DNA from 3 places in the Pseudoalteromonas aquimarina genome. Region 1 is predicted to be linked to each of the others. Evidence: predicted binding sites of a transcription regulator. Region 1 holds the regulator's gene; each other region holds the start of a gene.
The links. The regulator FNR, encoded in region 1, switches genes on or off when oxygen is low (the NO sensors DNR and NnrR bind a similar motif). The targets are predictions, from matches to a motif close to TTGATCTAGATCAA.

Region 1 (8,056 bases):
AGGTAAAGCAATCAACCTTGAGCTATCTAAATTCAATCGTTCAAAAGCACTTTATTTACATGCTGATTTAGAAATTCACGATGGATTAGTCAAAGTGAGTTTTACCAAAGGTGATTCTCTAAATCCCCCTGCCCTAAAAACATCTTTTTATCACACAACGCTTAAAGATAAAGATGTTGAGGTGATGCTTTCTCCAAATGCAAATGGCGATTACTCCGGTGTAACTGAGTTATTAGAAGAAGGCCGTTATACCGTGTTTATTGAACCAATCACTGGTGAATGGAAGCTAAAAGAAAATATCACACTACCTTACGAAAGCGCGTTTATAATTAAACCAGAATATAAGTAAGCCATGGCCAAAAACTGTTTTCACTGCTTGGAGCCTATTCCAAGCGGTATCTCACTAAGCATAGAATTTGAAAATGAAGCTAAACCGATGTGCTGTTTGGGTTGTCAAGCTGTTGCTGAAGCTATTATCCAGCAAGGCATGTCGGATTACTATAAGTACCGCACAGAGAGTGCCGGCAAAGTTCAAGAGCTGGTACCGGAACAAATTAAAATGTTCCAAAGTTATGATGACGAAGACATTCAATCAGAGTTTTTAGTAAAGCAAGGTGATATTGCTGAAATTCTATTAAGTGTTGAAGGCATTAGTTGTGCTGCTTGTGCATGGCTTATTGAAAAACAGTTACTCAATTTAGGCCATGTGGTGCGCGTTGATGTGAATACATCTACTTATCGCGCCATGATTAAATGGGATCAGTCAAAACTAAAACTGAGTACCATTATCGAATCCTTAGCACGAATTGGCTATCGTGCTTACCCTTTCCAACAAGATCACGAAGAACAACAAAAAAAGCAAACCGCTAAATCTTATGTCAGACGTTTAGGGGTCGCTGGCCTGATGACAATGCAGGTGATGATGTTCGCCTTTGCTATGTATTTTGGCATGTTTTCTGGCATGGATGAGGACTTTGAACAGTATTTCCGTTGGATCAGCTTTATTTTAGCCACGCCTGTAATTCTTTATTCAGCGCTACCGTTTTTAACCTCGGCAGTGCGTGGTTTAAAAGCCAAACAACTCAATATGGATTTACCCGTATCACTTGCCATTTTTGGTGCTTACGCCGCAAGCAGTTGGGCCACTATTTTTGAAACAGGTGAAGTGTATTTTGAATCCATCTGTATGTTTACCTTCTTATTATTGTTAGGTAAATACCTTGAATTCCGCGCCCGTTTAAAAGCGTCTGAATTTACTGCTAATTTACAAAAATTGTTACCGCTTACTGCTCGCTTAATTAACAATAATGAAGAAGAAATCATTGCAGCAAAACGCCTTCAATTAAATGACAAGGTGATGATCAAAGCCGGTGAGACGATTCCAGCTGATGGTATTTTAATTGATGGTAAGACCTCTGTTGACGAAGCAATGATGACCGGTGAGCATGCTGCAGTGGGTAAATCTAAAGGAGATCAAGTTTACGCTGGCACAGTAAATCACGATGGTGTGATTACTATTTGTGTTAATCAAATTGGACAAGACACCTTAATTAACCAAATTGTTCGTTTACAACATCAAGCGCTTACTTCTCGTCCTAAAATCGCTGAAATTACCGACAAAGTCGCTCAGTGGTTTGTGGCATGTTTACTTGTATTTGCATCAATTACTGCTTTTTCGTGGTATCACATTGAACCTGAACATGCATTTTGGGTGACTATCGCTGTTTTGGTCGCTACCTGCCCTTGTGCGCTCAGTTTGGCAATTCCTACAGCGCTCACCTGTGCAGTGGCAAAATTAACCCAACAAGGGGTGTTAATAAAACAAGCGCATGTATTAGAAACCCTGACCAAAGTCACAGATATTGCTTTTGATAAAACAGGTACCTTAACCGAAGGCAAATTCACATTACTAAATACAAAATTGTTTAATGCTGATTATTCTCTCGATAAAGTCTATGCAATTGCAAAGACGCTTGAAAATTATTCTGAGCACCCAATCAGCAAGGCGTTTATGGAGCTCAATGTAGCACCAGTTGAGCTAAGTGATGTGGTTATTGAAACAGGTAAAGGCATTTCAGCCATTTATAACCAACAAGCCGTTGCAATTGGTAAGGCTAATTGGTTTTGTCAGTTTGATGAAGAGGGTTTTGACGTATTCTTATACATCAATAACCAAGTAATTGCTGGCTTCAAGCTACAAGACAAAATCCGCGATCATGCTCAATCTACTTTAACTGAGCTTAAACAAAGTGATCTTGAATTACAGGTATTAACGGGCGATCCATCGACTGCTGGAAAAGAGTTGGTTCATAGTTTGGGTATAAATAATATCCAAACCGGCTGTAGCCCATCAGATAAACAAAACGTTGTAGAGCAGCTTGCAAGCAAAGGCAAAATTGTTGCAATGGTAGGCGATGGCGTTAACGACAGTCCTGTATTTAATAGTGCGCACCTCTCCATCGCAATGGCATCTGGTGCAGATATTTCCAAAAATACGGCAGACGTTGTTCTACTCAACAGTGAGATCAATGGCATCAGCCGACTTTTTGAAACAGCTAAACTAACACGCCGCGTAATTAAGCAAAATTTGACAATTTCGCTGTGTTACAATGGCTCTATTCTACCATTAGCTGCGATGGGATTAGTTCCACCTTGGGTTGCAGTAATTGGTATGTCCGCAAGTTCACTTATCGTAATTGGTAACTCATTACGATTACTTAAGTAAGGGGCACTTAGTTGTGAGCATCATTTATGTATTAATACCAATTGCAATATTATTGGTTATTGTGGCAATCGGCATTTTCTTTTGGGCTGTGCGCAGTGACCAATTTAATAATCTCGACAAACAAGCCCACAGCATTTTGTTCGAAGACGATAAAGAACAACACAAAAAAAGTAATGACAACTAGTCAGCTGTTATCCGCACTTATTATGGGATTGCTAGGCAGTGGGCACTGTTTAGCAATGTGCGGTGGTGTTGCGTCGTCTCTTACGCTTGCAGTAAAAGATAAAGCCTTAGTTAAACGCTACACCCTACTCTACAATCTTGGTCGCATTTTAAGTTATTGCCTTGCAGGTGCCCTTGCAGCTGGCATCAGTCAACAGTTTGCATCTCGTTCAACCACATTTTCATTTGTTTTATCCATATTAAGTGGCGTGTTTATGATCTTGGTTGGTCTTTACATTATGCGCTTAACATTTTCTCTTAACTGGATAGAAAAAGTGGGAAAATATGCGATATGGCAACATCTAGTTAAATTTAATAAGCGTTTATTACCGGTTAATACCAATCACAAAGCACTTGCTTACGGTATGCTTTGGGGCTGGTTACCCTGTGGTTTAGTCTATTCAGCCCTATTATTCTCCATATCAACACAATCGGCTATTTATGGTGCAACCTTTATGTTGTTGTTTGCACTTGGTACTTTACCAGCGATGGTTGGACTTGCTTTTGCAGCAGATAAATTTAAACAAATACTTAACCATAATTTCGTACGAATGATGTTTGGTAACATCTTCATTTTCTACGGTTTATACCTTTTGATAATTGCGTTATTATAAGGTTTTATTATACATTATTCTGGTATTACGTTTTCTCTAGGTGTGTCATGGAATTGAGCAAAAAATCAGTGTCAAAAAACTGCGCTATTAAGTGTCAGGATTGTAGTATTAGTCAACTGTGTATCCCTGTTTCGTTAAACAGTGAAGAAATGGGTAAATTAGATGACATCATCGAGCGTAAAAAGCCGCTACACAAAGGTGATTTCTTGTTTGAAGCAGGTCAACCGCTTCGCTCAATTTACGCTGTGCGTTCAGGTTCATTTAAATCTTACACATTAACTGAAAGCGGTGAAGAACAAATCACAGGTTTCCATTTAGCCGGTGATATTGTTGGCTTTGATGGTATTAGCACCATGAGCCACAGAAGCTATGCTCAGGCAATGGAAACTGCCATGGTATGTGAAATTCCATTTACCACCCTTGATGATTTATCTGGCAAATTACCTAAATTACGCCATCAGGTCATGCGTATGATGAGTAATGAAATCAATTACGACCAAGAAATGCTATTGATGCTTAACAAAAAAACCGCTGAAGAACGTTTAGCTGCATTTTTAGCAAACCTCTCTACACGCTTTGGTGAGCGCGGCTTTAGTAAAAAAGAATTCCGCTTAACAATGACCCGTGGTGAGATAGGTAATTATCTTGGTTTAACTGTTGAAACCATCAGCCGTTTATTAAGTCGTTTCCAAAAAGCGGAAATCATCAAGGTTGAAGGTAAGTTTATTACCATTCTTAATGCTGACGAATTATTCAAAGTCGCTTCTATTAAGTCTTGATCTAAAACAAAATATTCTATTAGAAACCTTTCAAATTAGTTTAGATCCATTACACTGGATTTATACTTTGGGAGGTTTTTATGAATACCATCAAAAAAATACTTGCGGTAATTGACCCAAGTAAAGAAAAACAAATTGCGTTAAACCGATCATTTGAGTTGGCAAGGAAGTCCGGCGCACAAATTACTGCTTTCTTATCTATTTACGATTTTTCCTATGAAATGACCACCATGCTTAGTCGCGAAGAACGTGATGCAATGCGTGATGCTGTGATAAATGATAGAAAAGAATGGATAAATTCACTTATTGAACAACAGGCTGGCGACTTAAACGTTGATTGTCAGGTGGTTTGGCATAACCGCCCTTTTGAATCGATAATTGAAACCGTGCTAGAGCAAGAATACGATATTGTTGTAAAAGGCACCCATCAACACGACACTTTAAAGTCCGTTATTTTTACACCCACTGATTGGCATTTGATCCGTAAATGCCCTGTTTCACTCTTACTTGTAAAAGAGCATGACTGGCCTGCAGGCGGCCAAATCCTAGCAGCAGTAAACGCCTCAAGTGAAGAAGAAACACATCAAGCACTTAATCACACCATTTTAAAAGAAGCGGCTTATCTTGCAGATTTAATTGATGGCAATCTCAATGTTGTTAATGCCTACCCTGGAACTCCTGTAAATATTGCAATTGAAATCCCAGAATTTGATGCTGGGCAATATACAGAATCAGTTAAAGCACATCATATTGCTGCTACTCATAAATTAGCCGAGCAATATCAGATAAATCCAAATCACTGTTACATTAATGAAGGTCTTCCTGAAGATGTATTGCCGCAAGTGGCAAATCAGTTAGATGCAGAGCTCGTTGTAATGGGTACTGTTGGACGTACTGGTATTAGCGCTGCGCTTATCGGCAATACTGCTGAGCACGTGATTGATAGCTTAAACTGTGATGTATTGGCACTTAAACCACAAGGTTATAAAAGTCCATTAGATAAGTCTTAACCTCGTTAATATTTTCACCTATAATACGCCCCTTTATTTGTTCTAGGGGCGTATTTGTATGTCGCATTCAGCAGAAGCTAAAGCGAAATATAACCTTAATAAGTTACAGAAACGACTTCGTCGTTTTACCGGCCAAGCGATTGCAGACTTCAATATGATTGAAGAAGGCGACCGTATAATGGTGTGCTTATCAGGCGGTAAGGACAGCTACACACTGCTTGATATTTTGCAAAACCTACAACGCTCAGCGCCTGTTAACTTTGAGCTTTTTGCGATTAACCTAGATCAAAAACAGCCTGGTTTCCCAGAGCATATTCTGCCTGAATATCTTGATTCATTGGGTATTGAATACAAAATTGTAGAAGAAGATACCTACAGTATTGTTAAAGATATTATTCCTGAAGGTAAAACTACTTGTTCACTGTGCTCACGTTTACGCCGTGGTATTTTATACCGTACAGCGAAAGAGATGGGCGCAACTAAAATCGCACTAGGCCATCACCGTGACGATATGATTGAAACTATGTTTTTAAACATGTTTTACGGTGGTAAATTAAAAGGCATGCCTGCTAAGTTATTAAGTGATGATGGCCAACATATGGTGATACGGCCACTTGCCTACTGTAAAGAAAAAGACATTGTAAAATACGCAGAAGCTAGAGAGTTTCCAATTATTCCTTGCAATTTATGTGGCTCACAAGAGAACTTACAACGTAAACATATTAAAGCAATGCTTAATGAGTGGGATAAAACGCAACCAGGTCGCGTAGAAACTATTTTTACTGCAATGCAAAACGTGGTGCCGTCACACTTGGCTGATCCTTCTATTTTCAACTTTGTTGAGCTGAACAAAGATTCGCAAATAACTGAAGGTGATATTGCCCTCGATAAGCCAGATGTACCTGCGGTACCAGTTGGCCTTGAAATAGAAGAGCAAGACGTCAACATTATCCAACTTTAAATTGTTTGGTAGTTATCAATTTATAAAAGGAAGCGTTGGCTTCCTTTTTTATTGCTCGAAATAAAGTTATCAACTATTTAATTTAAGAAGATTTTTTACTAGTATTGAGCATTATGCGCAGCCACTTAGTAACTTCATATGAATAAAAAAATTGCTCTCATCACCTCTGGCGGCGATGCACCAGGAATGAATGCCGCTATCCGAGCCGTCACCCTGCAAGCAGAAAAGTATCAGTACCAAGTACTCGGTTTTATCGGTGGTTATAACGGCCTAATTGACAATCATTCTATCGAATTAAATTGCCATCGTGTTGACGATATTATTCGTAAAGGTGGCACCATTTTAAAATCAGCTCGCTGTAAAGAAATGTTAAATCCAAGCGGCCCAAAACAAGTGGTAGATACACTAAACGCCAATAATATCGATGCATTAATCGTAATTGGCGGTGATGGTAGCTTTAAAGGATGCCAAGCGATTAGTGCCATATGGCAAGGCAACATTATTGGTATTCCCGGCACTATTGATAACGATATCAATGGTACCGATCAAACCATTGGATTTTGGACTGCAGTTGAAACCGCACTCGACAGCATAGATAAAATTCGTGATACCGCAAATGCCTTTGAGCGCATTTTTATCGTTGAAGTGATGGGACGAAATTGCGGTTTTCTCGCTGTTGAATCCGCAATCGGCTCAGGGGCTGAACACATTGTGTGTAAAGAAATAATAGAAGATGAAGTGCAGTTTATTGATCATTTACTCGTTAATATCAACAAAGCCATTAAAAATCACCGCACAGATAGTTATATTATTGTTATGGCAGAAAATTCGTTAAGTTTTAGCGCTCACGAATTAAGTAAAAAAATTGAGCGCTATACAGGCGTTGATAGTAAAGCTGCCATTTTAGGTTATATTCAGCGTGGTGGTAGCCCTGTTGCATCAGATCGTGTACTTGCAACACAACTAGGAGTTGCTGCTGTCGATGCGGTAAAAGAAAACAAAACCGACATTATGGTGGGAATGCTAAATAACTCACTCAATGAGATTGCACTTAGTGCTACCAGTTACAGTAATACTTATAACCAAGCCATTATTAGGCGTTTAAATAAGCTTAACTTCAATTTGGGATAATAAAAAAGCGCGTAAATCGCGCTTTTTTTACATCAACTCGCCAGTGCCGCTTTCACTTTATCGCGATAACTGCGGCTAACTTTCAGCTCTTGACCATTTTCTAGTACAAGTAAATATTCGCCACTTACTTGTGTTACTAATTTATTGATTTGTTTGCTGTTTACAATGGCACTTCTGTGCACACGAACAAACTCTTTCGGATCAAGTTCTGCTTCAAGCTCTTTCATTGTTTTGCGTAGAATGTGTGTTTTGCCATCGGCACAGTGTAAACACATATAATCGCCTGCAGCATCAACCCATTGAATACTGCTTACTTGCACACGCACAATTTCGCCCTGCTCTTTTACAGCAATTGATTCTGGGAAACGGGTTTCTTCTAATTTATCACCAGCAGCAAGCTTTTTAAGAATTTCTTCACAGTTGTTACCCGTAATACCCGCAACAAAGCTGGCAAGTTTACGTTTATGGCTTGTATCTTCTTGTGATTTTAAATATGTTTGCACTTTTTCTACCGCCTTCTTCAATCTGTCGTCATCTACTGGTTTCAGAAGGTAGTCTAATGCATGAATTTCAAACGCTTTTACAGCGTATTGGTCAAATGCAGTAACAAACAC
Region 2 (8,056 bases), on a different contig from region 1:
AGGGATTGCTAAGAAAGCGTTAGGAAGACCGAAAATAAAAAAGCACGGAAGAAAATAATAAAAATACGGATAGTAAAATAATAATAAAATTAGACTTGTTGGTTAAAACAGTCGAAGGGAGAAGTGTCATAGACACTCAGATTAGTAGGCGGCAGAGTTTCTCTGTCGCCTTTTTATTTGTCTTGTTAAAATTGCTACCATACACCAAATCAATTTTATGCATTGTCAATGACCGAACCTTGCCCGTTATGCCACCATCAACATATATCGCTTTTCAGTGAAGATAAGCGCCGCGCTTATTATCAGTGTCAATTTTGTCAGCTTGTTTTTGTAGCTCGTAGTCAGCTTATTTCTCTGACAGAAGAAAAACAAATTTATGATAGTCATCAAAATGATGTAAATGACGCCGGTTACCAGCAATTTCTGAGCAGAGCTCTTAATCCATTATTAGCCGCTTTAGATAAGCCCTGCAGCGGTTTAGACTTCGGGTGTGGTCCAGGTCCTGCACTTGCCAAAATGTTGGAAGAAAAAGGCCATACGGCAGCACTCTACGATATTTTTTATTACCCTCATCAGGAAGTATTAAATCAGCAGTACGATTTTGTCACGTGCACAGAAGTGATCGAGCATTTGGCAAAACCTGCAGAAGTGTGGCAACAACTGCTGGGTTTATTAAAACCGCAAGGCGTTTTAGTGGTGATGACTAAATTGGTTATTAATCAAGAACGCTTTAAAAACTGGCATTACAAGAATGATATTACCCATATCAACTTTTTCTCGCAGGAAACGTTTAGTTATTTAGCCAAACAAAGTGATTTATCCCTGACATTTCATGGAGATGATGTGATGCTATTTAAAAAGTCAGCAATGGTGTAAAATAGTCTTAGTTTTGAAAATTATTTAGATGTAGTTATGACCAGAAAGAAAAAGTCACGCAAAATCGGTAGCGGTGGTAACGGTAGCTTCCGTTTGAGCAAAGAGAAACTTGCCGAGTTACGCGCTTTAAAAGAACAGCGTGTTAAAAAGCGTACTGGTAATAAAGCGGGTACGCGTAATGCGCAAGAAGTTATGGATGAACATAATACTTCAGGTAAGCAACGCAAAGATACGCGTCTTGGTAGTAAAAAGCCTATTAGCCTTGTACCTGAAGCTGCGGCTATTGAGCAGCAACCAGAGTTTAAACGTCATTTACAGCCTCAAGTAGAGCTGCGTAAAGTTGTTGAACCTGAGCTTACGCAAGAGCAAGAGCTTGAGCAAATTGAAAATGATCAAAAGCTAATGTCATTACTTGAACGTCAAAATGCGGGCGAAGTGCTAGTTGGTAAAGATGCTAAATACCTGAATGCAAAAGTGGCACGCCATCAAACGTTATGTGAACTACTCGGTATTGAAGATGAAGACGAATTTGACGACGAAGATATGTTAGACCAGTTTATGTCGAACGACCTTGCCGATGAATGGCTAAACGATGATGACGAGGAGGAGCTTAAGTAGTGAGTCCTCTTTGGGTAATTGCCATTATTGTTGCTGTAGCGATTGTCGCTGGCCTTGCTTTTTACGCCGGTAAATTGTTATTCCAATTGAAAGTACAAAAAGAGCAGCAACAAGCTCAACTAGAAAAGCTAAAAGCCAAAGCGCTTGAACGCAATGCCAAGATTGCCGACAGCATTAACTTGATTGCTCGCGCAATGAAAGAGAAGCAGTGTGAATATTCAGAAGGCTGTTTACGTATCTGGGTATTGATGTCGCAATATCAATTTGCTGAAAAAGTTGATCCTGAAACGGAATATGAGCATGTGTTTAAGATGTATGAGGTGGTAAAAGAAATGCCAACTCATGATGCTCGCAAAAAATACAGCAAGAAAGAAATCTTCCAAATGGATAGTAAACGTTGGCGCGCTGAACAGGAACTCGAAGAGGGTATTCTTGCTGAAGCAGCAAAACTAGAAGCTTACTTCCCTGCGGATCCTAAAACAAAGCATGTTTTTGCTAGTTAACCTTAGATTTCTTTAAAAAGAGAATAAAGCCAGCACTCGCTGGCTTTATTGTTTTGGATCAAAACCTCATTTTGCTTACTTTTGTACACTTACTAAACCTTAATATTGTTAGGTTTCAGTCGTGCAAAATTTCGTAGAATGGGATAATTCCCTTATAAAAAAATACAATGTATCAGGTCCTCGTTATACGTCGTACCCGACAGCATTATCATTTGAGTCGGGATTCTCAGTAGAATCTGTCATAAACGCCATTGCAAAAAGTGATAACACGCGTTTGTCGCTTTATATTCACGTGCCATTTTGTCATCAACTTTGCTACTACTGCGGTTGTAATAAAATAATTACCCGTCACCAGCATAAAGCAGATGTATACCTAGACTTTTTAGAGCAAGAGGCAAAGGCACAAGCAGCGCTTTATAAAGGTTACAATATTGAGCAGCTTCATTTAGGTGGCGGCACGCCAACCTTTTTAACAAAAGAGCAAATGAGTCGTCTGATAGCGATTGTTAAAGCGCATTTTCATTTTTCCGATGAAGTGCAATCGAGCATTGAAATCGATCCCCGCTCCTTACCTGACGATATGCTTGGTCATTTACGTTCGCTTGGATTCAATCGAGTGTCTTTTGGTATTCAAGATTTTAATGATGAAGTGCAAAAAGCGGTAAACCGTGAGCAGTGCGCCGATAACGTTGCAAACCTTGTAAGCGAAGCTCGCGCACTGGGTTTTTCATCGGTTAATGCTGATATGATTTATGGCTTACCGTTGCAAACACCTGAGAGCTTTAAAGAGAGCATGGCGCGATTAATCGCACTCTCGCCTGATCGTGTTTCGGTATTTAACTATGCTCATTTGCCAGACCGTTTTGCTGCACAACGTAAAATTAAAGACGAGCAATTACCAAGTCCAGAGCAAAAGCTAACAATGTTTAAAAATACTCTGGCGCAAATGATGGAAGCTGGATACGTAAATATCGGCATGGACCACTTTGCTAAAAACACTGATTCACTCGCAATTGCGCAGCAGCAAGGGAAATTACACCGTAACTTCCAAGGGTATACTACCCATGGCGATTGTGATTTATTAGGGTTAGGTGCGTCCTCAATTTCACAAGTGGGCGATAGTATCTTCCAAAATCCGAAAGATCTTAAAGACTATTATCAAACCGTTGAAGCAGCAGGTGTGCCAGTTGTTAAAGGGCTAACTTTAACCAAGGATGATAAAATTCGCGCGTTTGTTATTAAAGAAATTATTTGCCACTTTAGGCTAAATTTTGCAGATGTTGAGCGCAAGTTTGCAATTAACTTTGCAGATTACTTTGCTGATGAACTAGCTGGACTTACGTGTTTTGCTGAAGATGGCATGATTTCGCTGGATGAGAGTAAGCTTATCGTAGAGAACAAAGGCCGTTTGTTTATACGTAATATATGTATGACCTTTGATGCGTATTTAAAACAACAAGCAAAATTAACGCGATTCTCTCGCGTAATCTAACGATTTAACCAATAAAGAAGTCTTGGCCGCCAGAGCATATTGCAAAGCGGCCTTTTTTTTCATTTGCTATTTCAGCCCATTGATAAAACACATTGCGCGACACTTTTGCTAAAACACCATGATGTAAATGCAAATAAGGCACATCGCTTTTAAGTTCCAGCGGATGATTATCACCTAAAATATATTCTCTATTTAGGTTGTCGCAGCAAATTATAAACTCTTCTTTTTCATACCAGTGGGTAATTAAAAAAGGCGCATCTTCAACACGGATGCGCATTTTTTCAATGGGTGTTTTTAAGTAGTAATGGTCTTGCTCTTTGGTGAGTACTCGAGCAAATAATTTAACCATTTTAATTCGATCAATTTTAGTTGCTTGAAAGTACCAATCGCCGTTTGCTTTTATTTCAATATCAATCTCACCACAGCTTTCAGGTTGCCATGATTCAAATGGCGCAACGCTAGTTTCAATTTGCTTTGTCAGCATTGATAAATTCATAAAACAACAAAACCGCTTTAATAAATGCTATTGAGTGAAGTGAAGTACAAAGGTAACAGGCACTGCACGGGCAATATTTGGTAAGCCTGCTACTTTTTGTAATGCAGCAACACCAGCATCTAAATTGAAGTCACTTGCATTAATAATGATAGGTGACATTGCTGTAACTAATAATGAATCATTGTTAGTTCGCGCTGCAAACACATCAATAGTGAGCGATTTTTCAACACCATTTAAAGATAACGTTGCTGGCACAGAAAACACATTGCTGGTTCCATCAGTAAGTTGCGCTAACTCTTTATTGACTTTGGCATTCAAGCTTAATTTAGCAAACGATTTGGTATTGAATAACATGTTTTGCATGCGTTCATTACGAATTGGAATGTTGGTTTCTACGGTAGTTAAATCAATTTCAACTGAAAAATCGCCGTTATCAGTAATCGAACCTGACAGGGTTTTAAAGTGATGAACTTCACCGATAGTGTCTTTTTTAATAGAAACAAAGCTAACTTTTGAGCTGTTATTTTGTAATTGCCAAGCTGCGGCTGAGTTAAAGCTGACCGCTAATAACGCCAAAGAAACAAATTGTTTAAGCATAACGCATACCTTCTATGGTAAATAATTTAATTGCTCGTCAATAATAGCAATTATTTAGCGTTATAAAAAAACATTATCTGTCAGCAAGTTTCGCAAGACGCTTTAGCTTTTCTTTAAGTGCATCGGGGGCGTGCTCGGCCACTTCAAGTAATGATTGTTGTGCGTTTTTTGTTAAACGCTTTTTCTCTTGGTTTTGCGAATTGTCAGCTGTTTTGCTAATGGCACTGCGCGGTGAGGTTTGTATTTTTATTTGGCAAAGTTCAGGTAAACCCATGCGGCGAAAATCGCTGAGTAAACTCATTTTCATATAGTTTAAACGCATTGCAACAGCAGCTGATTGGGCGTTAAGTACTAATGTACCGTCTTCGTAATTTGCAATTGCGCACTTTGCCAGCATATTACTATCTAGAATTTGCTCTAGCAGCGTTTGCAGTTGTTTATTTTCTTGATTTTTATTTGAAAATTGCTGAAGCCGATTTGGCAGATTGGTGAGGACATCGCCAAGTGGTTTAGGTGCAAACCTGTTTTTTGCCATGCTTAAAACCCTCTTTTTTCTTATTGTATTGGGCATCAAAAGTTACAGCAAGTAAAAAGCTGTAAATAAAGCTGAACAAACGGCAAATTAAACTTGGCTCAGTGAGATTAAATGAATAAAATATCGCCCTTGAATTAGGCAGATTTGTCTCAATATATAGAAAAACATAGCTGTATCACTCAAGGCTATATTGCTAGTTATCTCAAATAATACTGTTTGCATAGTGTGAACGAGCCATCTTTGGTCGGGTTAACTAGCAATATCGGTGCTCTGCTGATACTGTACGCACAATTAATTTGAAAAGTGACATGGGTTTTGTCACTAAACTAAGGTTGTAACGGTTTTATCATGATAGCTAACTTACTTACCAAAATATTTGGTAGTCGCAATGATCGAATAATTAAAAATTTACGAAAAACGGTCGAGCAAATTAATGGATTAGAACAGCAGTACGAAGCGCTTTCGGATGAAGAGCTAAAAGCAAAAACAGCAGAGTTTCGTGAGCGTTATGATAATGGTGAAACCTTAGACTCTTTCCTAGCTGAAGCATTTGCAGTTGTTCGTGAAGCCTCTAAGCGTGTTTACGGTATGCGTCACTTCGATGTGCAGCTTATCGGTGGTATGGTTTTACACCAAGGTAAAATCTCAGAAATGCGTACCGGTGAAGGTAAAACCCTTACAGCAACCTTACCTGCGTATTTACACGGTTTAACAGGTAAAGGTGTTCACGTTATTACGGTGAATGACTACCTAGCAAAACGTGATGCAGAAACAAACCGTGCCCTTTTTGAATTCTTAGGTTTAACAGTTGGCTGTAACGTGCCAGGTATGATGCCACAGCAAAAGAAAGTGGCTTATGCAGCAGACATTACTTACGGTACAAACAACGAATTTGGTTTTGATTATCTTCGTGACAATATGGCGTTTTCGCCAGAAGAACGTGTTCAGCGTCCTCTATACTACGCAGTAGTGGATGAGGTTGACTCAATCTTAATCGATGAAGCACGTACGCCGCTAATCATCTCTGGCCCTGCAGAAGATAGCTCTGAGCTTTACCAACAAATTGACAAATTGGTACCACAGCTTGAGCAGCAAGAAAAAGAAGATGAAGAAGGTGTTGAAGGTGATGGCGATTTCACAATTGATGAAAAAGCAAAGCAAGTTCACCTTACCGAGCGTGGTCAAGTTCGTGTAGAAGAAATTTTAACAGAATTAGGTTTAATTGAAGATGGTGATTCGCTTTACTCAGCAAATAACATCACACTATTAAGCCATGTTTATGCAGCACTTCGTGCTCACAAGCTTTATCAAAAAGACGTAGATTACGTTGTTAAAGATGACGAAGTTATCATTGTTGACGAACATACAGGTCGTACAATGGAAGGTCGTCGTTGGTCTGAAGGTTTACACCAAGCGGTTGAAGCAAAAGAAGGTGTTAACATTCAAAACGAAAACCAAACACTTGCATCAATCACGTTCCAAAACTATTTCCGTCTTTACGACATTCTTGCTGGTATGACAGGTACAGCGGATACTGAAGCATTTGAATTCCAGTCAATCTACGGTTTAGAAACAGTTGTTATTCCAACTAACAAACCGATGATCCGTGATGACCGTGCCGATTTAGTTTATTTAACGCAAGAAGAAAAGTACGAAGCAATCTTAGCGGATATCCGTGATTGCCAAGAGCGCGGTCAGCCTGTGCTTGTGGGTACAATTTCAATTGAAAGCTCAGAGTACTTATCGCAGTTTTTACGTAAAGAAAAAATTAAGCACAATGTACTTAATGCGAAATTCCACCAACAAGAAGCGGAAATTGTTGCAAATGCTGGTCTTGCAGGTGCAGTAACTATCGCAACTAACATGGCCGGTCGTGGTACTGATATCGTGTTAGGTGGCAACTGGAAGATGGAAGCTGAAAAGCTTGAAAATCCAACAGATGAGCAAATCGCAAAGCTGAAAGAAGAATGGCAAAAACGTCATGATGCAGTACTAGAAGCAGGTGGTTTACACATTATTGCTACCGAGCGTCATGAATCACGTCGTATCGATAACCAGTTACGTGGTCGTTCAGGTCGTCAAGGTGATGCGGGTTCAAGCCGTTTCTACCTATCAATGGAAGATGCACTAATGCGTATTTTCGCTGGCGAGCGTATGATGAACATGATGCGTAAATTAGGTATGCAGCGTGGTGAAGCAATTGAACACCCGTGGGTAAACCGTGCAATTGAAAATGCACAACGTAAAGTTGAGGCGCGTAACTTTGATATTCGTAAGCAATTACTTGAGTACGATGATGTAGCAAATGATCAGCGTCGCGTAGTTTATACGCAGCGTAATGAGCTATTAGAAGAAGGCGATATTTCAGAAACAATCACTGCAATTCGTTCAGACGTGCTTAACGGTATTATCGATCAGTACATTCCACCGCAATCACTTGCTGATATGTGGGATATTGCCGGTCTTGAAGATCGTTTACGTGCAGATTTCCTAGTTGAAATGCCTCTACAACAATGGCTTGATGAAGATAATAAACTTTACGAAGAAAAACTTCGTGAGCGTATTGAACAAGGTGTTACTGCGGCTTACAAACATAAAGAAGATCAAGTGGGTGCAGATGTTCTGCGTCACTTTGAAAAAGCGATTATGTTACAAACGCTTGACCAACATTGGAAAGATCACCTTGCAGCGATGGATCACTTACGTCAAGGGATTGGTCTACGTGGTTATGCACAGAAAAATCCGAAGCAAGAATATAAGCGTGAGTCATTTGAATTGTTCTCTAGCATGCTAGAAGCACTGAAAGTGGAAGTGGTTAGCATTCTTGCAAAAGTACAAGTACGTGCAGAAGAAGATGTTGAAGCGGTTGAAGAGCGTCGTCGTCAACAAGCTGAAAATACACCAAAACAATATCAACATGAAGAAGCTGAGCATGTTGG
Region 3 (8,056 bases), on a different contig from region 1:
TGAAGTTTTCAAAATTTAAGCGTTTTAGAATATTGACATGGCGCATTGCTGATTCAAGTAACGCCTCAGGTGTAGGTTCACCGTACTTTTCTTGAATATCACGCTCTAGCGAGCCGCCATTAACACCAATGCGAATTGGAATATTCTTTTCACGCGCAGCATCTACCACGGCTTGGATTCGCTCTTCGCTGCCAATATTACCTGGGTTGATACGTAAACAGTCAGCACCGTATTCAGCAACTTTTAATGCGATGCGGTAATCAAAGTGAATATCTGCAACTAATGGGATATCTACTTGTTGCTTGATTTCTTTAAATGCTTCAGCTGCATCCATGGTTGGTACAGATACGCGCACAATATCAGCACCAGCATCTTGAATCGCTTTGATTTGCGCAACAGTAGCGGCAACATCTGTAGTTTCAGTATTGGTCATTGATTGCACAGCAATGGGTGCACCATCACCAATCGGTACATTTCCTACATAAATGCGTTTCGATTTACGACGTTTTATTGGAGATTCTGAAAACATACTTATTACTCACTCAACGGCAGGCTAAATTTGGCTAAACGGTTAGTTGGAAAATGCGAAATATCAATTAAATCGCCATTAAATTTAACATCAACAATATAATGCTTACCGAGTACCACGTTGAACGGCGCCTTACCTTCAAGCGTCATTACATAGCCTTTTTTCTTGACACCAAACGCGACACGCTCGCCATCAGCGTCAAAAATCTCAACCCAACTATCATCTTTAAAAGTCATTGTAATGGTATCAACATTAGTAGCACGCTTAGTCGGCACACTCTTGTTTTCAACCGTTTTAGTCACTGGCTGCGCTTCTATTTGTTCTAGAGACTTATCTACCTGAGTATTGCTGATCTCAACATCATTAGCAGCAAGTTTTAGAGGCTCTAACGTGTCGGCTTGCTGAATTGGCAATCTATCGCTTTTTACAGCTTCAATCTCTTCATTATCGCTCGTTTGCGCCACAGTTTGTTTTTCTGAGGCGATAGGCGCAACGTCTCGATTTTGCCACCAAATAAACAAAGAAGAACCGATGATCAAGGCGATAATGGCATAGCTAAACAGCATTAATCTATTATCTTTCGCTTCACGCTCAGTGCGACGTGAGAAGCTTTGCATGCGCTTTTCTGCCTCTTCACGTTGATGCGAAAATAGTGTCATTAAATCCGCTTCATTAAGTGAAAATTCGCGGCAATAACTGCGAATATAGCCCTTCACAAATGTAACTGGGCCTAACTGGCTATAATCTTCACCTTCCAGTGCTTCAATTTGTTTTGCGGTTAGTTTTAACTTGTGCGCCATTTCATCAACCGAAACATTAAATTGTTCACGTGCGTTTGAAAGTTGCACGCCTAACTTGATGCTTGGCTGTTGCTCTAATACTTCTTCGGTCATAGTGCGTAAGTTTTTGGATTCACTAATATAATTTTATTGCCAGGGCTTAAAGTTGCCGATTCTTGTATATCGTTCCACTCAGCCAGTGATTTCATGCGTAAGTTATACTTCACAGAAATGCTAAATAACGTATCGCCATCTTTAACTAAGTGGTACACATTCGGATTATTTAGATAGATTTTTGTGCCTGCAAAAACAGGATCGTTTTCTGTTAAACCATTCCACTCAAGCAGTTTTGCCAGTTTCACATTGTATTTAACCGATACTGAGAATAAGTTTTCGCCACCTTTCATTATGTGATAAGGCGTTTCAACAAGTTTTAATGGCGTTGCAACCTGATCTACCGCTTCGCCTGCATCTTCAGCTTTTTTAGCTTGCGCTAAAACAACTTCATTTTTAGTTACTTGTTGAATCGGTTTTGCCACTTCAACTTGTGCTTGCGGTTCGATATCTACTTTTTCAGAAACGGTTACTTGTGCTTCTTCAGCTGGAGTTTTGCGTTTAACCACTTTAACTTTTGGTTTTTTAACAACCGCTTCACCATCTGGATTAAGCTCTTTTTTCAGTTTACTGATTTCATTTTTACGGTATCTTTCGCGCAGGCGCTCGAACTCACTGTCAGCGGTTTTCTTTTGTTTAATTTGCTTCGCTTCAATTGAGTTACCATACGTTTGATGTAACGTAAGCGCTATGGTACTGGCCTTTTCAATATGACCCATACGGCTTTCAATTAAGTATGACAACATCAACGAACGAGAAGAAATACGGCCTGATTTTTCATAGCGGTTCATAAACGTTTGCGCACGATGTAAATCACTTTTAGCGTAATAAATCGCAGACAAGTTGACCAATGAAGAACCACGCGAAGGGCTGTGCTTAACAGATGCTTCTAGATACTCCTCCGCTTCATCGAATTCGTTATTTTCAATGGCACAAAGGGCTAGGTTTTCATAACTTTGCGAAACACGTAGATAGCTTGGTACTTCAATCGCACGTAAAATGTACTCTGATGCTTCATCGTATTCACCTAAGCCACATAAAAATACACCATAGTTATTCAGGGTATTTGGGTCATTTGGTGCAATGTCAATTGCGCGCAGGTAAGAGTCTTTAGCAAGCTCATTTTCACCCACTTGCTGATAATAATAAGCAGTGGTGTAATGCACTTCAGGAAGCTTTGGTGAAAATTTTGCAGCACGCTCAAGGTTATATTTTGCTTGTGTACTATCGCCTGACGCTAAATATTTTAATGCCAGAGAGATACGTGTTCTTGCAGCTTCATCATTATCGATGCGATTTTCTACAACCGGTTTATCGCTGCCTACATACACACTTTCGGTTACACATCCTGTTGTTGCAAGCACTGCAACACCTACTAATATTGAACGACGCATAGTTATACTCATTTTCTGACAATTACCTTAATTCTACCCGAATTAGCGTTGGGATCATCTAATTTTTTATTAGTACCAATTATGGGTTAACTGTATTTACAGCGATTTTATTATCATCAAGCTGCTTTTTCTTCATAACACGTTTAGTACGGTCAACCACATCACCCACTAATTGACCACACGCTGCATCAATATCATCACCGCGAGTACGGCGCACAATACAAGTTAAGCCAGCAGCTTGAAGCACCTTCGAGAAGCGGTCAATACGGCTATTGCTTGAACGGCCATATTCATTACCTGGGAATGGGTTAAACGGAATAAGGTTAATTTTTGATGGAGTACCTTTTAGCACTTTAACCAGCTCATGGGCATGATCAGTGCTGTCATTTACACCTTGCAACATAACATATTCAATTGTCACATCTTTGTTTGCTTTTGAACCATCAATGTAACGACGACATGCAGCTAGAAACTCTTCAATTGGGTACTTTTTATTGATAGGTACTAGTACATCACGCAGTTCGTTGTTAGGTGCGTGAAGCGAAATAGCCAATGCAACATCAATTTTTTCTTTTAGAATATCCAGTGCAGGTACAACACCTGAAGTACTCAATGTTACGCGACGCTTGGAAAGGCCAAACGCCCAATCATCCATCATCAGTTCCATTGCTGGTACAACATTATTGATGTTTAACAGTGGCTCACCCATACCCATCATTACCACATTGGTAATAGGACGTTTTGTTGAGTCACCGTGTAAACCGATATCTTTTGCTACGCGCCAAACCTGACCAATGATTTCAGATACTTTTAAGTTACGGTTAAAACCCTGCTGTGCTGTTGAGCAGAAGGTACATTCAAGGGCACAACCTACTTGTGACGAAACACACAAGGTTGCACGGTCTTTTTCTGGGATCCATACAGTTTCAACTTCTTGACCACCTTCAAGTACCAATGCGTACTTAATAGTGCCGTCTGAAGCCACTTGTTTTACAGAGATTTCAGGCGCTTTAATTTCACACTCAGCGTGTAATTTAGCTTTTAGCTTTTTGTTGATATTTGACATCTCGTCAAAGTTATCAATGCCGAAATGGTACATCCATTTCATTACCTGATCGCCACGGAACGGCTTTTCACCCCACGAAACAAATAACTCACGCATTCCTTCACGGGTTAAATCCAGTAAATTAATTTTCTTTTCCGCAGCACTCATAACTCAGACCCCAGTACGTAACACAACTCAATATTAGTCGAAATATCAACTTTGCTTTACTTTTATACACCTTCAAATGGAATGTGATGTCAGTAAGGCGTATTTATAAATTTAAAGCAAAGGTGACAATTTGAATGAAATTCTTGGCTTTAGTTCAAAATGACAAGAAAAGGGCTAAAGAGCCCTTTTCTCCTGCATCACAAAGTTAATGCAGCTTGTCTACGTCGTTAGAATTAACGAGTACGTGGACAGATTTCTTCGTCAGAGAAGAAGTACGCGATTTCACGTGCAGCTGATTCTACAGCGTCTGAACCGTGAACAGCGTTTTCGTCGATGCTGTCTGCGTAGTCAGCACGTAAAGTACCAGCTAGTGCTTCAGCAGGGTTAGTAGCACCCATGATTTCACGGTTTTTAAGTACTGCGTTCTCACCTTCAAGAACAGTAACCATTACTGGACCAGATGTCATGAACTCAACTAAAGCACCGAAGAAAGGACGCTCGCTGTGCTCAGCGTAGAAACCTTCAGCTTTTTCTTTTGAAAGGTGAACCATTTTAGCTGCAACGATTTTAAGACCAGCAGTTTCGAAACGGTTGTAGATAGCACCGATGTGGTTTTTAGCAACTGCATCAGGTTTTACGATAGAAAAAGTACGCTCTAAAGCCATCTTTTATGCTCCATAAATAATTAATGATTTTAACGGCCGCGAATTATACGCATATTTGTGTGAAAATCCTATTAAAACCGAAAATATTCTGCTCATTTTTCCATCAAAAAAGAATTTTTCCTATTAATCCGCTTAGTTTTGCGCGTTTTGATGACGCTATCGCAAGCTCCTTTGAAAAGTTGATCTACATCAACATCCGTTAATTTGCTCTTTGATAAAATTGCGCGCTTTTTTAATCATGCAACTGGCCAGAACCCAGTTCGATGTATGAGGATATCCAAATGAACAAACCTTTTGTGCCTGAATTATTATCGCCAGCAGGCAGCCTTAAAAATATGCGTTATGCCTTTGCCTATGGTTCAGATGCAGTCTACGCAGGTCAACCACGTTACAGTTTGCGCGTGCGTAATAACGAGTTCGACCTTGATAATTTAGCGCTCGGGATCAATGAAGCACACGATTTAGGTAAAAAACTGTATGTGGTATCAAATATTGCGCCACACAACGCTAAGGTAAATACCTACCTACGTGATATTGAACCAGTAATTGAAATGGGCCCTGATGCCTTGATTATGTCTGATCCTGGTTTAATTATGTTGGTTCGTGAAAAATGGCCAGATATGCCGATTCACTTATCGGTTCAAGCTAATGCGGTAAACTATGCAACGGTTAAGTTCTGGGCGCAGCAAGGGGTTGAACGGGTTATTTTATCACGCGAATTATCGCTAGAAGAAATCGGCCAAATTCGAGAGTTATGCCCTGAAACCGAATTGGAAGTGTTTGTTCACGGTGCATTATGCATGGCGTACTCTGGTCGCTGTTTGCTTTCAGGATACATCAATAAGCGCGACCCAAATCAAGGTACCTGCACCAATGCATGTCGTTGGGAATACGATGTAAAACCGGGTAAAGAAACCGAAACCGGTGATGTTGTGCATAAAATTGACCCAAGCTCAGTGATCCCAACGTTAGGTGAAGGTGCACCAACAAACGAAGTATTTATGCTGGAAGAGCAAGGTCGCCCTGGCGAATATATGCCTGCGTTTGAAGATGAGCATGGCACTTACATAATGAATTCGAAAGATTTACGTGCAGTACAGTACGTTGATCAACTTACCAAAATGGGTGTACATAGTTTAAAGATTGAAGGACGCACTAAGTCGTTCTACTACGTTGCACGAACTGCACAGGTTTATCGTAAAGCGATTGATGATGCAGTTGCTGGTAAGCCGTTTGATCCAAACTTAATGCGCACCTTAGAAAACCTCGCACACCGCGGTTATACCGAAGGCTTCTTAAAGCGTCATGTACATCAAGAGTATCAAAACTATGAATATGGTCACTCAGTTTCAGATAAACAACAATTCGTGGGGGAAGTGTTAGGTCGTCACAACAATGGTTTGGTTGAAATTGATGTGAAAAATAAGTTCTGTACAGGCCACTCAATGGAACTTATGACACCACAAGGCAACATCCAGTTTACCTTAGATCATATGGAAAATAAGAAAGGTGAACGTATCGATGATGCAAAAGGCTCAGGTCATATTGTAAAAATTCCATTGCCGGAAGATATTGACCTTGATAAAGCGATTTTATTACGTAATTTAGATTCAGACCAAGATACGCGTAACCCTTTTAAAAAGGCCTAATATCATGGCGTTGATGATAAATTCGAAGTGTATCAATTGTGATATGTGCGACCCTGAATGCCCTAATCAGGCAATTTACATGGGTGAAAAAATTTATCAAATTGATCCCAATAAATGCACTGAGTGTGTTGGCCACTATGACCAACCAACCTGTGTAAGTGTGTGCCCAATTGACTGCATTAAAAAAGACCCTGAACACAATGAAACACTTGATGAGTTAGCTGAGAAGTTTATTCGCTTAACTTCAAGCTAAAACATGACAGTTATATTTAAACACATAATAAAAAACCGAGCTAAGATGCTCGGTTTTTTTATGTGTGAATGGTTTAATTGGATTCAACAGGTTCTAATTGAAGCTTGCTCGCAATTAACACCGCTTGGGTACGATTATACACGCCAAGCTTTCTAAAAATTGCGGTGATATGTGCTTTCACTGTAGCTTCTGAAATGTTTAGCTCGTAAGCGATTTGCTTATTGAGTAAACCTTCATGTAAATAACTTAAAACTTTGTATTGCTGTGGTGTGAGTGATGCAACTTGCTGCGCAAGCTCTGCGTCTTGCTCAATCACTTCTTCCACTTTATCTGCCATTGATGTTGGTAACCAAGTTTCACCATCTAAAATTTCTTCAATAGCTTCAGCTATTTGTGCTGATGAGGATGATTTAGGAATAAAACCAAGGGCACCATAACTCATCACTTTAGAAACAACTTGAATATCTTCAGTGCCTGAGACAACGGCAATAGGTAAATCGGGGTAATCTTCACGAATGCGAATTAAACCGTACAAATCACCACTGCCTGGCATATGTAGGTCTAATAATAGTAAATCGAGCTCTTGTTGTTGTTCTAGTACATTGAGCGTTGTATCAAAATTCTCTGATTCAAAGATTTCTAAATCATCGAAACTGCCATTTAAAGCCCCTTTAAGTGCTTCGCGAAACAAAGGGTGATCATCCGCTATCAAAAACTTGCTCATATATGACTCCTAATAAAAAGGCTGTTATCACTGATAACAGCCTTCATGTTACTGCGAGTTTAGTCGATTCTCAAACCTAATTAACGGTTTAAGCGGTTTTCGATTAACTCCTCAACAACACTCGGATCTGCTAGCGTTGATGTATCACCTAACTGTTGGTATTCATTTGCAGCGATCTTACGTAAAATACGACGCATAATCTTACCTGAGCGTGTTTTTGGTAAACCTGGAGACCATTGGATCATATCTGGTGTTGCAATTGGGCTTAGTTCTTTACGTACCCAATTACGTACTTCTTTGGTCAACTCATCACTTACTGCAACACCATCATTCGGTGTAATGTATACGTAAATCCCCTGACCCTTAATATCGTGTGGGAAACCAACAACCGCAGCTTCAGCAACCGCTTCATGGGCTACAAGTGCACTTTCGATTTCTGCTGTACCTAGGCGGTGACCTGATACGTTTAATACGTCATCAACACGTCCAGTGATCCAGTAGTAACCATCTTCATCACGGCGACAACCATCACCTGTGAAATACACACCTGGGTAGGCTGAGAAATACGTTTGTTCAAAGCGTTCATGGTCGCCATAAACTGTGCGCGCTTGTGATGGCCAACTATCAAGAATAACTAAGTTACCCTCTGTTGCACCTTGCAGTGTTTCACCTTCTGCATCAAATAATGCTGGTAAAATACCAAAGAATGGACGCGTTGCTGAGCCTGGTTTAAGAT

Region 2: a site for FNR is predicted at 2,046-2,059, ahead of hemN (oxygen-independent coproporphyrinogen III oxidase). Genes of this name have one in related genera too.
Region 3: a site for FNR is predicted at 4,874-4,887, ahead of trhP (prephenate-dependent tRNA uridine(34) hydroxylase TrhP). Genes of this name have one in related genera too.

The regions. Positions count from the first base shown of each region.
Region 1 is NZ_JBMMUG010000001.1:722,694-730,749, forward strand. It holds gene AAEU29_RS03295 (FixH family protein) at 1-349, shown strand, start outside; gene AAEU29_RS03300 (heavy metal translocating P-type ATPase) at 353-2,725, shown strand; gene ccoS (cbb3-type cytochrome oxidase assembly protein CcoS) at 2,739-2,909, shown strand; gene AAEU29_RS03310 (sulfite exporter TauE/SafE family protein) at 2,899-3,561, shown strand; gene fnr (fumarate/nitrate reduction transcriptional regulator Fnr) at 3,609-4,340, shown strand; gene uspE (universal stress protein UspE) at 4,421-5,350, shown strand; gene ttcA (tRNA 2-thiocytidine(32) synthetase TtcA) at 5,409-6,311, shown strand; gene AAEU29_RS03330 (6-phosphofructokinase) at 6,450-7,442, shown strand; gene AAEU29_RS03335 (LytR/AlgR family response regulator transcription factor) at 7,475-8,056, opposite strand, start outside.
Region 2 is NZ_JBMMUG010000005.1:7,275-15,330, reverse strand. It holds gene AAEU29_RS13295 (class I SAM-dependent methyltransferase) at 229-876, shown strand; gene yihI (Der GTPase-activating protein YihI) at 913-1,494, shown strand; gene AAEU29_RS13285 (DUF2489 domain-containing protein) at 1,494-1,997, shown strand; gene hemN (oxygen-independent coproporphyrinogen III oxidase) at 2,119-3,489, shown strand; gene AAEU29_RS13275 (DUF1285 domain-containing protein) at 3,494-3,985, opposite strand; gene AAEU29_RS13270 (YceI family protein) at 4,013-4,582, opposite strand; gene AAEU29_RS13265 (DUF721 domain-containing protein) at 4,656-5,117, opposite strand; gene secA (preprotein translocase subunit SecA) at 5,466-8,056, shown strand, end outside.
Region 3 is NZ_JBMMUG010000002.1:371,780-379,835, forward strand. It holds gene ispG (flavodoxin-dependent (E)-4-hydroxy-3-methylbut-2-enyl-diphosphate synthase) at 1-529, opposite strand, end outside; gene AAEU29_RS06660 (RodZ domain-containing protein) at 535-1,422, opposite strand; gene pilW (type IV pilus biogenesis/stability protein PilW) at 1,419-2,816, opposite strand; gene rlmN (dual-specificity RNA methyltransferase RlmN) at 2,896-4,029, opposite strand; gene ndk (nucleoside-diphosphate kinase) at 4,263-4,694, opposite strand; gene trhP (prephenate-dependent tRNA uridine(34) hydroxylase TrhP) at 4,976-6,343, shown strand; gene AAEU29_RS06685 (YfhL family 4Fe-4S dicluster ferredoxin) at 6,348-6,596, shown strand; gene AAEU29_RS06690 (LuxR C-terminal-related transcriptional regulator) at 6,670-7,320, opposite strand; gene acs (acetate--CoA ligase) at 7,401-8,056, opposite strand, start outside.